One region of the Pseudomonas sp. P129 genome, then DNA from elsewhere that is predicted to be linked to it. Evidence: predicted binding sites of a transcription regulator. Region 1 holds the regulator's gene; each other region holds the start of a gene.
What was found. Region 1 encodes sigma-54, which starts transcription at its own class of promoters, with help from an activator protein. Its sites were predicted from a motif close to ANTGGCATNNANNTTGCTNT; they were not measured.
Positions count from the first base shown of each region.

Region 2: KBY02_RS21395 (pilin) is a predicted target of sigma-54. The motif match lies at 1,908-1,927, and genes of this name have one in related genera.
Region 3: glnA (glutamate--ammonia ligase) is a predicted target of sigma-54. The motif match lies at 2,025-2,044, and genes of this name have one in related genera.
Region 4: KBY02_RS22550 (circularly permuted type 2 ATP-grasp protein) is a predicted target of sigma-54. The motif match lies at 1,356-1,375, and genes of this name have one in related genera.

Region 1 covers NZ_JAGPYS010000001.1:493,689-496,770, forward strand. The annotation lists gene ptsN (PTS IIA-like nitrogen regulatory protein PtsN) at 1-44, opposite strand, end outside; gene hpf (ribosome hibernation-promoting factor, HPF/YfiA family) at 55-363, opposite strand; gene KBY02_RS02215 (RNA polymerase factor sigma-54) at 439-1,932, opposite strand; gene lptB (LPS export ABC transporter ATP-binding protein) at 2,115-2,840, opposite strand; gene lptA (lipopolysaccharide transport periplasmic protein LptA) at 2,841-3,082, opposite strand, start outside.
Region 2 covers NZ_JAGPYS010000011.1:107,247-110,328, forward strand. The annotation lists gene KBY02_RS21385 (type II secretion system F family protein) at 1-51, opposite strand, end outside; gene pilB (type IV-A pilus assembly ATPase PilB) at 54-1,748, opposite strand; gene KBY02_RS21395 (pilin) at 1,972-2,400, shown strand; partial or broken gene KBY02_RS26280 (transcriptional regulator) at 2,701-2,808, opposite strand; gene KBY02_RS21400 (glutathione binding-like protein) at 2,974-3,082, shown strand, end outside.
Region 3 covers NZ_JAGPYS010000019.1:13,158-16,239, reverse strand. The annotation lists gene KBY02_RS25050 (chorismate mutase) at 1-350, opposite strand, end outside; gene glnA (glutamate--ammonia ligase) at 516-1,922, opposite strand; gene thiI (tRNA uracil 4-sulfurtransferase ThiI) at 2,259-3,082, shown strand, end outside.
Region 4 covers NZ_JAGPYS010000013.1:15,147-18,228, reverse strand. The annotation lists gene KBY02_RS22565 (hypothetical protein) at 122-358, shown strand; gene KBY02_RS22560 (ribonuclease E inhibitor RraB) at 606-947, shown strand; gene KBY02_RS22555 (hypothetical protein) at 1,031-1,243, shown strand; gene KBY02_RS22550 (circularly permuted type 2 ATP-grasp protein) at 1,409-2,818, shown strand; gene KBY02_RS22545 (alpha-E domain-containing protein) at 2,831-3,082, shown strand, end outside.

The DNA.
Region 1 (3,082 bases):
ACAAGGGAGCGGCCGGGAGTCAGGATATTTTCGATTCGGATCATTAAATGGGCGTTAGCGAGCGGCCGCACCTTTGAGGATGCTTTGCTGCTTTTCCTTATGCTTGAGCAATTGTCGGTCTAGCTTGTCAGTGAGCAGGTCGATGGCAGCATACATGTCATCATGTTCAGCATTGGCAACGACCTCTCCACCATGGATGTGCAACGTGGCTTCGATCTTCTGCTTGAGCTTTTCGACCGTCATCGTGACCTGCACGTTGGTAATCTTGTCAAAATGCCCCTCGAGCTTCTTGAGCTTGAGCTCAACGTATTCACGAAGGGGTTTGGTCACTTCCAGTTGGTGTCCACTGATGTTGACTTGCATACAGCTTTCTCCTTTGCCAGTGCATAAAGAGGCAGGCATGGCGCATGCCTCTGGGACGCTGTGGCTCGGCCTGCATCACATCAGCCGCTTACGCTCACTGGAAGGGGCGATCCCGAGAGACTCACGGTACTTGGCGACTGTGCGACGGGCTACTTGAATGCCTTGTGCCTCCAGTAAACCAGCGATCTTGCTATCACTCAACGGCTTTTTCTGATTTTCCGCCGCAACCAGTTTTTTGATGATTGCGCGAATTGCCGTGGACGAGCATTCACCGCCCTCGGAGGTGCTCACATGGCTTGAGAAGAAGTATTTCAGCTCGTAAATGCCGCGTGGGGTGTGCATGAACTTCTGGGTGGTTACGCGTGAGATGGTCGACTCGTGCATGCCCACTGCCTCGGCGATGTCGTGCAGGACGAGCGGCTTCATGGCCTCGTCGCCGTACTCGAGAAAACCGCGCTGATGTTCGACGATTTGCGTGGCGACCTTCATCAACGTTTCGTTGCGGCTTTGCAGGCTCTTGATGAACCAGCGCGCTTCCTGCAACTGATTGCGCATGAAGGTGTTGTCTGCGCTGGTATCGGCGCGCCGTACGAAGCCCGCGTATTGCGGATTGACGCGCAGGCGCGGCACCGACTCCTGATTGAGTTCGACTAGCCAGCGTTCATTGTCCTTGCGCACGATCACATCCGGAATGACGTATTCGGCTTCTGTGGATTCGATCTGCGAGCCTGGACGCGGGTTGAGGCTCTGCACCAGTTCGATGACCTGACGCAGCTCGTCTTCCTTGAGCTTCATGCGTCGCATCAGCTGGCCGTAGTCGCGGCTTCCGAGCAGGTCGATGTAGTCGCTGACCAGGCGTTGTGCTTCTGTCAGCCAGGGTGTTTTTGCTGGCAGCTGGCGCAGTTGCAGCAGCAGGCATTCGCTCAGGTTGCGAGCGCCGATGCCGGCAGGTTCAAACTGCTGGATGCGGTGCAGTACGGCTTCGATCTCGTCGAGCTCGATGTCCAGTTCGGGGTCGAAGGACTCGAGAATCTCATCGAGCGTCTCGTCGAGATAACCCTGGTTGTTGATGCAGTCGATCAGCGTAACCGCTACCAGACGGTCCTTGTCGGACATCGGCGCGACATTCAGTTGCCACAGCAGGTGGCTTTGCAGGCTTTCGCCCACAGAGGTGCGCGTGGTGAAGTCCCACTCGTCGTCATCGTTGCTTGGCAGGCTGCTGGCGCTGGTCTGGTAGATGTCTTCCCATGCGGTATCGACGGGCAGCTCGTTGGGAATGCGTTCGTTCCATTCACCTTCTTCAAGGTTGTCCACGGTAGGCGCGGATTCCTGATAGGTCGGTTCCTGAACGTCGGGGTTGGGCTTTTGTTCGATGTTGTCGGCAAGCGGGTCGGAATGGTCGAAGTCGTCGCCTTCTTCCTGCCGCTCCAGCATAGGGTTTGACTCCAGCGCCTCCTGGATCTCCTGCTGGAGATCCAGAGTGGAAAGCTGAAGTAAGCGGATTGCCTGTTGCAGCTGCGGTGTCATCGTCAGCTGCTGGCCCATTCTCAAGACTAGCGATGGTTTCATGGCAGGGGCTAAACACCTTATTCGCCGGCGCGCATGCGCCATCTACTACAGGCGCCGTGGCGCCAACTTAAGCAAATTATATGCCTGAAACCTGTGCGTTTGCCTAGAGTGATATGACAAATAAAATGTTGTCAATACACTGCGTAGGCATCAATCGGCTGCGAAGCGCAAAGGGCAGTCGATTAAAGGCGGAACTCGTGGCCGAGGTAGACCTCTTTCACCAGCTGATTCGCCAGAATGGTCTCCGAATCGCCTTCCGCAATCAGCTGTCCATCGTTGACGATGTAGGCTGTTTCGCAGATATCCAGCGTTTCCCGGACGTTGTGGTCAGTGATCAGTACACCGATACCCTTGGCCTTGAGATGGTGAATGATCTGCTTGATGTCGCCTACCGAAATAGGGTCGACACCTGCAAACGGTTCATCCAGCAGGATGAATTTAGGCGCGGTGGCCAGAGCCCGGGCGATTTCCACACGGCGACGTTCACCACCCGACAGGCTCATGCCCAGGTTGTCACGGATATGGGTGATGTGGAACTCCTGCAGGAGGCTTTCCAGCTCCTTGCGGCGAGCACCGGCATCGAGCTCCTTGCGGGTCTCGAGAATCGCCATGATGTTGTCGGACACCGACAGCTTGCGGAAGATCGAGGCTTCCTGAGGCAAGTAGCCGATGCCTGCGCGGGCGCGACCGTGCATGGGTTGATGGCTGACATCCAGATCGTCAATCAGCACGCGCCCCTGATCAGCCTGGACCAGACCCACGATCATGTAGAAGCAGGTGGTCTTGCCGGCGCCGTTCGGGCCCAGCAGGCCGACGATCTGGCCGCTGTCGATGGAGATGCTCACATCGCGCACGACCTGCCGGCTTTTGTAGCTTTTAGCCAGATGCTGGGCTTTGAGCGTCGCCATTTACTGGGCCTTCTGAGGTTGATCGGTTTTCTTTTTCGGCTGGATGACCATGTCGATACGCGGACGTGGCGTGGTCACCTTGGCGCCGCCATTGGCCCGACCGGCACTGACGACCTGTCTGACCGTGTCGTAGACGATTTTCTCGCCTTCCGAGGTGTTGCCGTCATTGATGACCTTGGCCTTGTCGATCAGGACGATACGGTCCTGGCCGGCGTAATACTGGATGGTGACGGCATAGGCCT
Region 2 (3,082 bases), on a different contig from region 1:
GTCGACACCTTCCCACGTGTAAACGATGACTTTGATTGCCTTGCTGGCCATGTTTAATCCTTGGTCACGCGGTTGACTTCTTCCAAGCTGGTGATGCCCTGCATTGCTTTTGACAAACCTGAAGTGCGCAGGTCATTGAAGCCATCCTTGCGCATTTGCCTGGAAATCTCCAGTGAGTTTCCCTCTTCCATGATGATACGCTCAAGCTCCGATGTTTTTTTGACTACTTCGTAAATACCTACCCTTCCCCTGTAGCCACCATTGCAGTGCTCGCAACCTACAGGGCCATATACCTTGAACTTGCCAATTTCCGCCTCTGGGAAGCCTTCCTTAATCAGTGTCTCACGAGGAATATCGAGCTCTTTCTTGCAATGGCTACATAACTTTCTTGCAAGTCGTTGCGCAATAATGAGGTTGATCGCTGTTGCAATATTGAATGCTGCAACGCCCATGTGATGCAGGCGGGTCAGGGTTTCTGCAGCGCTATTGGTGTGCAATGTCGACAGCACCATGTGGCCGGTTTGCGAAGCCTTGATGGCAATTTCGGCAGTTTCCAGGTCCCGGATCTCGCCAACCATTATTACGTCGGGATCTTGACGCAGAAATGCGCGCAATGCCTGAGAAAAATCCAATCCTTGACGCGGGTTGACGTTGACTTGATTGATACCTTCCAAGTTGATTTCGACCGGGTCCTCAGCTGTGGAAATATTGATGTCAACCGTATTGAGGATATTCAGGCCAGTATACAGGGACACTGTCTTGCCGGAGCCTGTCGGGCCGGTCACAAGAATCATACCTTGCGGCTGCCTCAGCGCCTCCAGATAAAGTGCCTTTTGTTCTGGCTCGTAGCCCAGAGCATCAATGCCCATCTGAGCGCTGGTCGGGTCGAGGATCCGCATCACGATCTTCTCGCCCCACAGCGTAGGCAAAGTGTTCATACGAAAATCGATGGCTTTTGTTTTGGACACACGTAACTTGACGCGTCCGTCCTGCGGTTTGCGCCTTTCCGAGATATCGAGGCTTGCCATTACTTTCAAGCGCGCTGCAATACGGTTTGCCAAATGAATTGGTGGTCTGGCAACTTCATGCAAGATGCCATCGGTACGCAACCGCACTCGGAAGATCTTTTCGTAAGGTTCAAAATGCAGGTCGGACGATCCTAGTCGGATAGCGTCCATCAACATTTTGTTGACGAAGCGCACCACCGGCGCATCGTCTGCGTCATTCTGCGTAGAGAGGGACGTTTCCTTGCCATCAGCCGGTTCGATATCCAGACCCAGATCCACGTCTTCCAGGTTGCCCAGACCGCTATCACTGTCAAAGAACCGATCTATCGCGGTAGTCAGCTTGTCATCTTCGACCAGAATCGCTTCGGTGTTCAGACCTGTGCTGAACTGAATATCAGTCACCGCCTGATGATTCGTAGGGTCCGAAATCCCTATAAACAGTTTATTGCCGCGTCGCCACAGCGGCAGCGCATGATGCTGTCGAACCAGCTTTTCACTGACCAGCCCTTTAGGCTGGCTTTCCCTGTCCAGACTGGCCAGATCCATAAACGGCACGCCAAACTGCTCGGAAGCCATCTCCGCCAGCGTTAGACTTTTGACCAGCTTGCTCTGAACCAGATAGCTCACCAACGAAACCTTGTCGCGACGCGCATGCTGATAAGCCTGCTGCGCAACAGTTTCGGTAAGCAGCTCGGCGAGGACCAGTTGCTTGGCCAAGCCAGTGAGGACAGCATCAGTCATAAAACCACCAGAAACAGACAATGGGTGGGTTATAGCGCAGTCGGGCGGTGCTGCCAAATAGCAGTGTGTGATGTGACGAAAATTGTCAGTTTCTGCGGATTACGGGACGCCCGTACGCCACGGGCGACGGTTTTCCAAATGATAGGCAACGTAGTGCACATTGGCATGCCCTGTGCTTAAGGTGGATCAAGGCACTAAAAAATGACGCCTCGGAGAAGTAACTATGAAGACACAAAAAGGTTTTACGTTGATTGAGTTAATGATCGTAGTCGCGATCATTGGGATTTTGGCTGCGGTTGCACTGCCGGCGTATCAGAATTACACAAGAAAAGCAGCTTACACAGAGGTAGTGTTGGCTATGGATGCAGTTAAGTCTGCCGTATCTGTTTGCTATGCGCAGACGACTGACCTGACTGCATGCGATACTGCAGCTAAATTGGGCATTACTCTTCCGACCGCTACCCCAGGTGCTTTGGCTAGCGTTGGCGTTACAGCTACAACAGCGGTTATCACAGGTACTCCTAATGCTTACAAGGGCATTGCGACTACTGATACCTGCGTATTGACTCCTACCCGCCTGACCGGTAATACCGATGTTCTGACTTGGCAGTACAGCGGTGCTTGTTTGACTCAGGGCTATGTGAAAAACTGATTTTAGTACTCAGTTTATCGTGCCTCCTTAGTGCTCTAGCGCCTGAGGAGGCCGATATAGGTTAGATGGTTAGCGCTGTATGATATTTGCTCTAATATTGCACGAGCGCCCCGGCTTATCGCATTGAGCAAGAGAAAGTTCGACCGATAGTGGGCGAACTTTTCCTTTTGCTATCTTTAGAGTGGGGTGTTAAAATTAAGGGCTAAGTCCTTTGCTCGTGACTAGCGAGAGATAGTCCTGAAGTCTCACATCATTCACCAATTCTTTCTTCCGCTCCAGCCTAGGTGATACCCAATCTCCTCAGTCTCGGGGCAGCAAAGCCAAACCTAATGGCGAAAGCTTATACTCAGCTGAGGACTGAACAGTCGCCAGCACAGTTCGAACAATCACACCTTTCCCCTCATGTTCGCTTGCTGCCCACATCGTGTTGCATGAAGCTGGCGTCGCTCATGAGTTGGTCAATGTCATTTGCGTCAGCACGCGCTTGAATCTGGCGTTGCCTACACCACCCCCAAAGATGCGATCTTTGCGTTCGGGTTAGATTACGGCGGTGTTCTAACCAAAGGCGCTGCCGTGCTGCAATATCTAGGTGACCACTTCGTACCGGCGCTGGTGCCAGCCAACGGCACGCTGGAGCGTGCACGGCTGCAGGAGATACTCAATTATCTGGCTGCTGAATATC
Region 3 (3,082 bases), on a different contig from region 1:
ACCGTGTCGGGCGCCTTGCCTGCCGCGTGCCATTGGGCGAGCAGGGCGTTCTGCACCTGTTTATTGGCTTCGATCTGCGCGCGGAACAGGCGTTGAACGTCATCGGGATCGAGCTTGAACTCGGCAGCACGGGCCTGGGCGGCGCTGATCACTTGCTGCTCGCGCGGCGGGTCCTCGACAGCCTTGCCGCTGTCCCACTTGCTCAGGGCAACCTGATCGGCGATGGTCAGGCGCTCGCTGATCGCTTGCAGCAGGGGGTCAAGTGCTGAAGGTTTTTGCTCGGCAGTGAAGGCGAAACAGGTAGACATGAACGTCATTGTCAGCAGGGAAGTGGCCAGAATAAGGCGCATGGCAGTTCCATCTCGGTTCGGTTGGGAGGTGCAGATTTAACTCCAGGCGACCGGACAGAGCCAGTGTTGCGGCGTGAACAAAAGTTCACGCGGTAAAAATCCGGGCAAAAAAAAGACCTCCCGAAGGAGGTCTCCTGTTACGCCATCAACGCTGGCGTGGCTGGATCAGCAGCTGTAGTACAGCTCGTATTCCAGTGGGTGTACGAAGGTGCGAACCTTGATTTCTTCTTCGCTTTTCAGCTCGATGTAGGCATCGATGAAGTCGTCGCTGAAGACGCCGCCCTTGGTCAGGAACGCGCGGCCCTTGTCCAGTTCTTCCAGGGCTTCTTTCAGGCTGCCGCAAACTTGTGGGATCTCTTTGGCCTCTTCAGGCGGCAGGTCATACAGGTTTTTGTCAGCTGCGTCGCCAGGGTGGATCTTGTTCTGGATGCCGTCCAGGCCAGCCATCAACAGGGCCGCGAAGGCCAGGTACGGGTTGGCTGCCGGATCCGGGAAGCGTGCTTCGATACGGCGGCCGCGTGGGCTGTTGACGTAAGGAATACGGATCGATGCGGAGCGGTTACGCGCCGAGTAGGCCAGCATGACCGGTGCTTCGAAACCCGGGACCAGACGCTTGTAGGAGTTGGTCGACGGGTTGGTGAAGCCGTTCAGCGCCTTGCCGTGCTTGATGATGCCGCCGATGAAGTACAGGGCGGTATCGGACAGACCGGCATAGCCTTCGCCTGCGAAGGTGTTCTTGCCATCCTTGGAGATGGACATGTGTACGTGCATACCCGAGCCGTTGTCGCCGTACAGTGGCTTGGGCATGAAAGTAGCGGTACGGCCGTAAGCGTCGGCAACGTTGTGTACGCAGTACTTGAGGGTCTGAACTTCGTCAGCCTTCTTGACCAGCGTGTTGAATTTCACGCCGATTTCGTTCTGGCCGGCAGTCGCCACTTCGTGGTGGTGAACTTCCACGGTCTGGCCCATTTCTTCCAGAGCGTTGCACATGGCGGTACGGATTTCGTGGTCGTGGTCGACCGGTGGCAGCGGGAAGTAACCACCTTTGACGCCCGGACGGTGGCCCTTGTTGCCGCCATCGACGTCGCCGTCGGTCATCCAGGAAGCCTGTTCGGAGAAGATCTTGAACATGGAACCGGAGATGTCGGACTTGAATTTCACTTCGTCGAAGATGAAGAACTCTGGCTCCGGACCTACGAATACGGTGTCGCCGATACCGGTCGACTTCAGGTATTCCTCGGCACGGTGGGCAATGGCGCGCGGGTCGCGGTCGTAGCCTTGCATGGTCGAAGGTTCGATGACGTCGCAGACCAGAACCAGGGTCGGCTCTTCGGTGAACGGGTCGAGCAGGGCGGTTTCGTCATCTGGCAGAAGAATCATGTCGGACGCTTCGATGCCTTTCCAGCCAGCGATGGAGGAACCGTCGAACATTTTGCCGACTTCGAAGAAATCGTCTTCCAGTGCATCGCGCGCAGGCATGGTGACGTGCTGCTGCTTGCCCTTGGTGTCTGTGAAGCGCAGATCAATCCACTTAACGTCATGATCTTTGATGAGTTGAACCGACTTCGACATGGTGTCCTCCGGGTGGCTAGAGACCGTCTTGATAGAGTTATGGTCCCTTGAATTTGGGTGATGCCGGCGCAGATACTCTGCCAAGGCAACCTGCCTCACAAGGGAGCAATTTGCATGCCAGTGCCCCGTGTTGGGTTTTTTGCCTCAAACGCAGGTTTTCAGGGGGCGAAAACGCACCACGCGTGAAAAACACGCACCTTTATGGCGCTGCAATTTGGTGCGCCGACTCTTTTTGGTGCGTCGCTGATTGCGTGTACGATAACTGGTTAAACCTTGAGCAATTTCCGCTATAATCCGCGCCCCCCTTTTTTGGTCGGCACCTCACGCTCCGTTTCCATGAAACTAATCGTTAAAGTTTTCCCAGAAATCACCATCAAAAGCCCGCCGGTGCGCAAGAAGTTCATCCGGCAACTGGGCAAGAACATTCGTACCGTGCTCCGTGAACTGGACGCGGACATTGTCGTGGGTGGCGTATGGGACAATCTTGAGGTCGAAACCCGGCTGACCGACCCCAAAGTGCTGCAGGGCATCAGGGAGCGGCTGAGCTGCATGCCCGGCATTGCCAACTTTCTGCAGGTCGCCGAGTACCCGCTGGGCGATCTCGACGACGTCGTCGCCAAGTGCAAGCTGCACTACGCCGACCTGTTGCCTGGCAAGATGTTTTCAGTGCGTTGCAAGCGTGCCGGTCGCCACGATTTCAGCTCCATGGACGTCGAGAAATACGTCGGCAGCAAGTTGCGCATGCAATGCGGCGCTGCCGGAATCGAGCTGAAAAAGCCCGATCTGGTCGTGCGCATGGAAATTCGCGACCAACGGTTGTTTGTCGTTCACGACCAGCATCAGGGCATGGGCGGTTACCCGCTGGGCGCGCTGGAGCAGACCCTGGTATTGATGTCCGGCGGGTTCGATTCAACCGTTGCGGCCTACCAGATCATGCGCCGCGGCCTGATGGCGCACTTCTGCTTCTTCAATCTGGGCGGACGGGCCCATGAACTGGGCGTGATGGAAGTCGCGCACTTCATCTGGAAGAAGTACGGCAGTTCACAGCGGGTGCTGTTCGTCAGCGTACCGTTCGAGGAAGTTCTCGGAGAAATTCTGCAGAAAGTCGATAACAGTCATATGGGTGTAGTTTTGAAGCGTATGATGTTACGCGCTGCATC
Region 4 (3,082 bases), on a different contig from region 1:
GCGAGGGTCTTTTTTTTGCCCGGCATGGCTGGCCCCGCGGCGTAATCGGTTGAACGAATACGCGGGCCAAAAGGTCCAGATCACATAAGCCAGAGTGCCTGGCTTCGTACGGGAGGCATTGATGAAACAGTGGGCCATTGTGTATCTGGACAAGGATGGTGTGCAGCAACGCCGCGAGGCTGGTTTTGATCAGCGTCCCAGTGAGGAGGAGGCCGCGCGTTTCCTGCGCAAGGACCTTTACCCGGTCACCGACGAGCTGGATCTGAATGATCTTGATGGGCGCACTGAGGAACCTACCGTGAAGACGCTCAAGGACCATAACAGTGTGCAGATCGTTTCCATTACAGAAGTCGCCTGATCTGCGCTGATCAAAAACCTTTTCGTGGCAACCACTTGGCATCCGGCCCACGATAGGGCTACTCTGCAGATGAGGCTGTTCAGGCAGCCTCTGACATCTCGATACCCGACCGGCGCCAAGCCTGGTCCGGTCAGCTACATGCTTGATTCCCCGCGCCGGATTATCTGTCGTGAGGCGACCTCCGAAGACTCGGCGGTCGCTCTGGAAGAGTTGAAACTCTATCTATCGTTGCATAGGAGGACGTTTCATGAGCACAGCCTATCAAGAGGACATCAGCAGTAATGTACTGCGCCGCATGAAAGAAGGCGGTTTTGACTTCGCACGAATCTATCCCATCGAGTTCTACGCCATCTTCCCGGACGAGGAGCGGGCACGGCAGGCCGCAGAGCAATTTCGCGGCGAATCCCTCAACACTCAGGTAAACGTACGTGATGACGGCCATTGGCACCTGCAATTGAGCAAGGTCATGTACGCGACTTATCACGGCATTGGTGACTTCGAGCAGGACTTCCAGACGGTCATCTCACCTATGGACGGCGAAGTCGAGGGATGGGGCGTTACTCAGGAGATCAGAAGACTGCACGCTTGATGGCTGCGGATTGTCAGGCAATACACCACCGGCTGATTCGGGACACGTTCCGGATTGGCCGGTTCTGTTTCTGGTCCTTGTTCATGAACAGTGGTCAAAAAAAAGCCACTCAAACGAGTGGCGCAAAGGGAAGTCTGTTTAAAATCCGCAGGCATTTCTCGCCTGCTGGACAAAATATCGGTTGCGGCAAAAGCGGCGTTTGGCGCCCTGTTTGCTCGGTTGCTATGGAGTGTGGCGAACTAATGTCGTTGGCGGAAATCAACTCTGACTATGCTGATCATAGATTTCACGGTTGAATGACGCCTCCGAATGAAGCGCGAAAGAATTGGCTTGGGTGTTTAGTGCACAGGAATGGTGCGTGGAACGTCGAGTGGTTACATAACCTTTTGAAATCAAAGCGTTTATGCCGGTGGCACGGGCTTTGCGATGGTCTTGGTGTCCATGGTGACAAGGAGTACGGCATGATCCGCACCTTTTATGACGAGATGTACGATGCGGGCGGCGTAGTCCGTCCGCACTATCGGGAGTTCGCCCGCTGGCTGGGTGATACACCTCCCGAGCTTTTGGCTCAACGCAGGCGCGAAGCTGATCTGCTGTTTCACCGTGCCGGGATCACGTTCACACTCTATGGTGATGAGCAGGGCACCGAGCGGCTTATCCCTTTCGATACCATCCCGCGCAGCATCCCGGCCAGCGAATGGCGGGTTGTCGAGCGTGGCTGCATTCAGCGCGTCAAGGCGCTGAACATGTTTCTGGCGGATCTGTATCACGACCAGCGGATTATCAAGGCCGGGATAATTCCCGCCGAACAGGTGCTGGCCAACGAGCAGTATCAGCTGGCAATGCAGGGCCTGAACCTGCACCGCGATCTGTACTCGCATATTTCCGGCGTCGATCTGGTGCGCGACGGTGACGGCACCTATTACGTGCTGGAAGACAACCTGCGCACCCCGAGCGGCGTGAGCTACATGCTCGAAGACCGCAAGATGATGATGCGCCTGTTCCCGGAGCTGTTTTCCGCGCAGCGCATTGCGCCGATCGACCACTACCCGAATCTGTTGCTCGACACGCTCAAGAGTTCCAGCCATCTGGACAACCCGAGTGTCGTGGTGCTGACGCCTGGCCGCTTCAACAGCGCCTTTTTCGAGCATGCATTTCTGGCTCGCGAGATGGGCGTCGAACTGGTGGAAGGTGCTGATCTGTTTGTCCGCGATGACCGCGTGTTCATGCGCACCACTGATGGCCCGAAAGCCGTTGACGTGATCTATCGTCGTCTCGATGACGCATTCCTCGATCCGCTGGCCTTCAACCCTGACTCGATGCTGGGCGTCCCGGGGCTGCTGTCTGCCTATCGATCCGGCAACGTGGTGCTGGCCAATGCGATTGGTACCGGCGTTGCGGATGACAAGTCGGTTTATCCCTACGTCACCGATATGATTCGCTTCTATCTGGACGAAGAGCCGATTCTCAAGAACGTGCCGACCTGGCAGTGCCGCAAGCCCGAAGAGCTGTCGCATGTGCTGGCCAACCTGGGCGACCTGGTCGTCAAGGAAACCCAGGGCTCCGGCGGCTACGGCATGCTGGTCGGCCCCGCAGCGACCGCCGCCGAGATCGAAGCCTTCCGGGCGCGCCTCAAGGCCAAGCCGCATGCGTACATCGCCCAACCCACCTTGTGCCTGTCGACCTGTCCGACCTTTGTCGAGAACGGCATCGCCCCGCGACATATCGATTTGCGCCCGTTTGTTCTGTCCGGTCGTGAAACCCGCGTTGTGCCTGGCGGGCTTACCCGAGTGGCCTTGCGTGAAGGCTCACTGGTGGTCAATTCGTCACAGGGTGGCGGAACCAAAGACACCTGGGTGGTCGAGGATTAAGGATGCCTGCCAATGTTAAGTAGAACTGCCTCTGATCTTTTCTGGATGTCGCGTTACCTGGAGCGAGCGGAGAACCTCGCCCGCATGCTGGACGTGAGCTATTCGCTGTCGCTGATGCCACAGGACGGGCGGGGCGACGGGCTGGATGAAATAGCCATGCCGTTGCTGATCACCGGAACGCTGGAAACCTATATCGAGCGTCATGGCGAGCTGCATGCCGAGCGCATGCTGCATTTCTTTGCTCTGGACGCCACCAACCCGGCC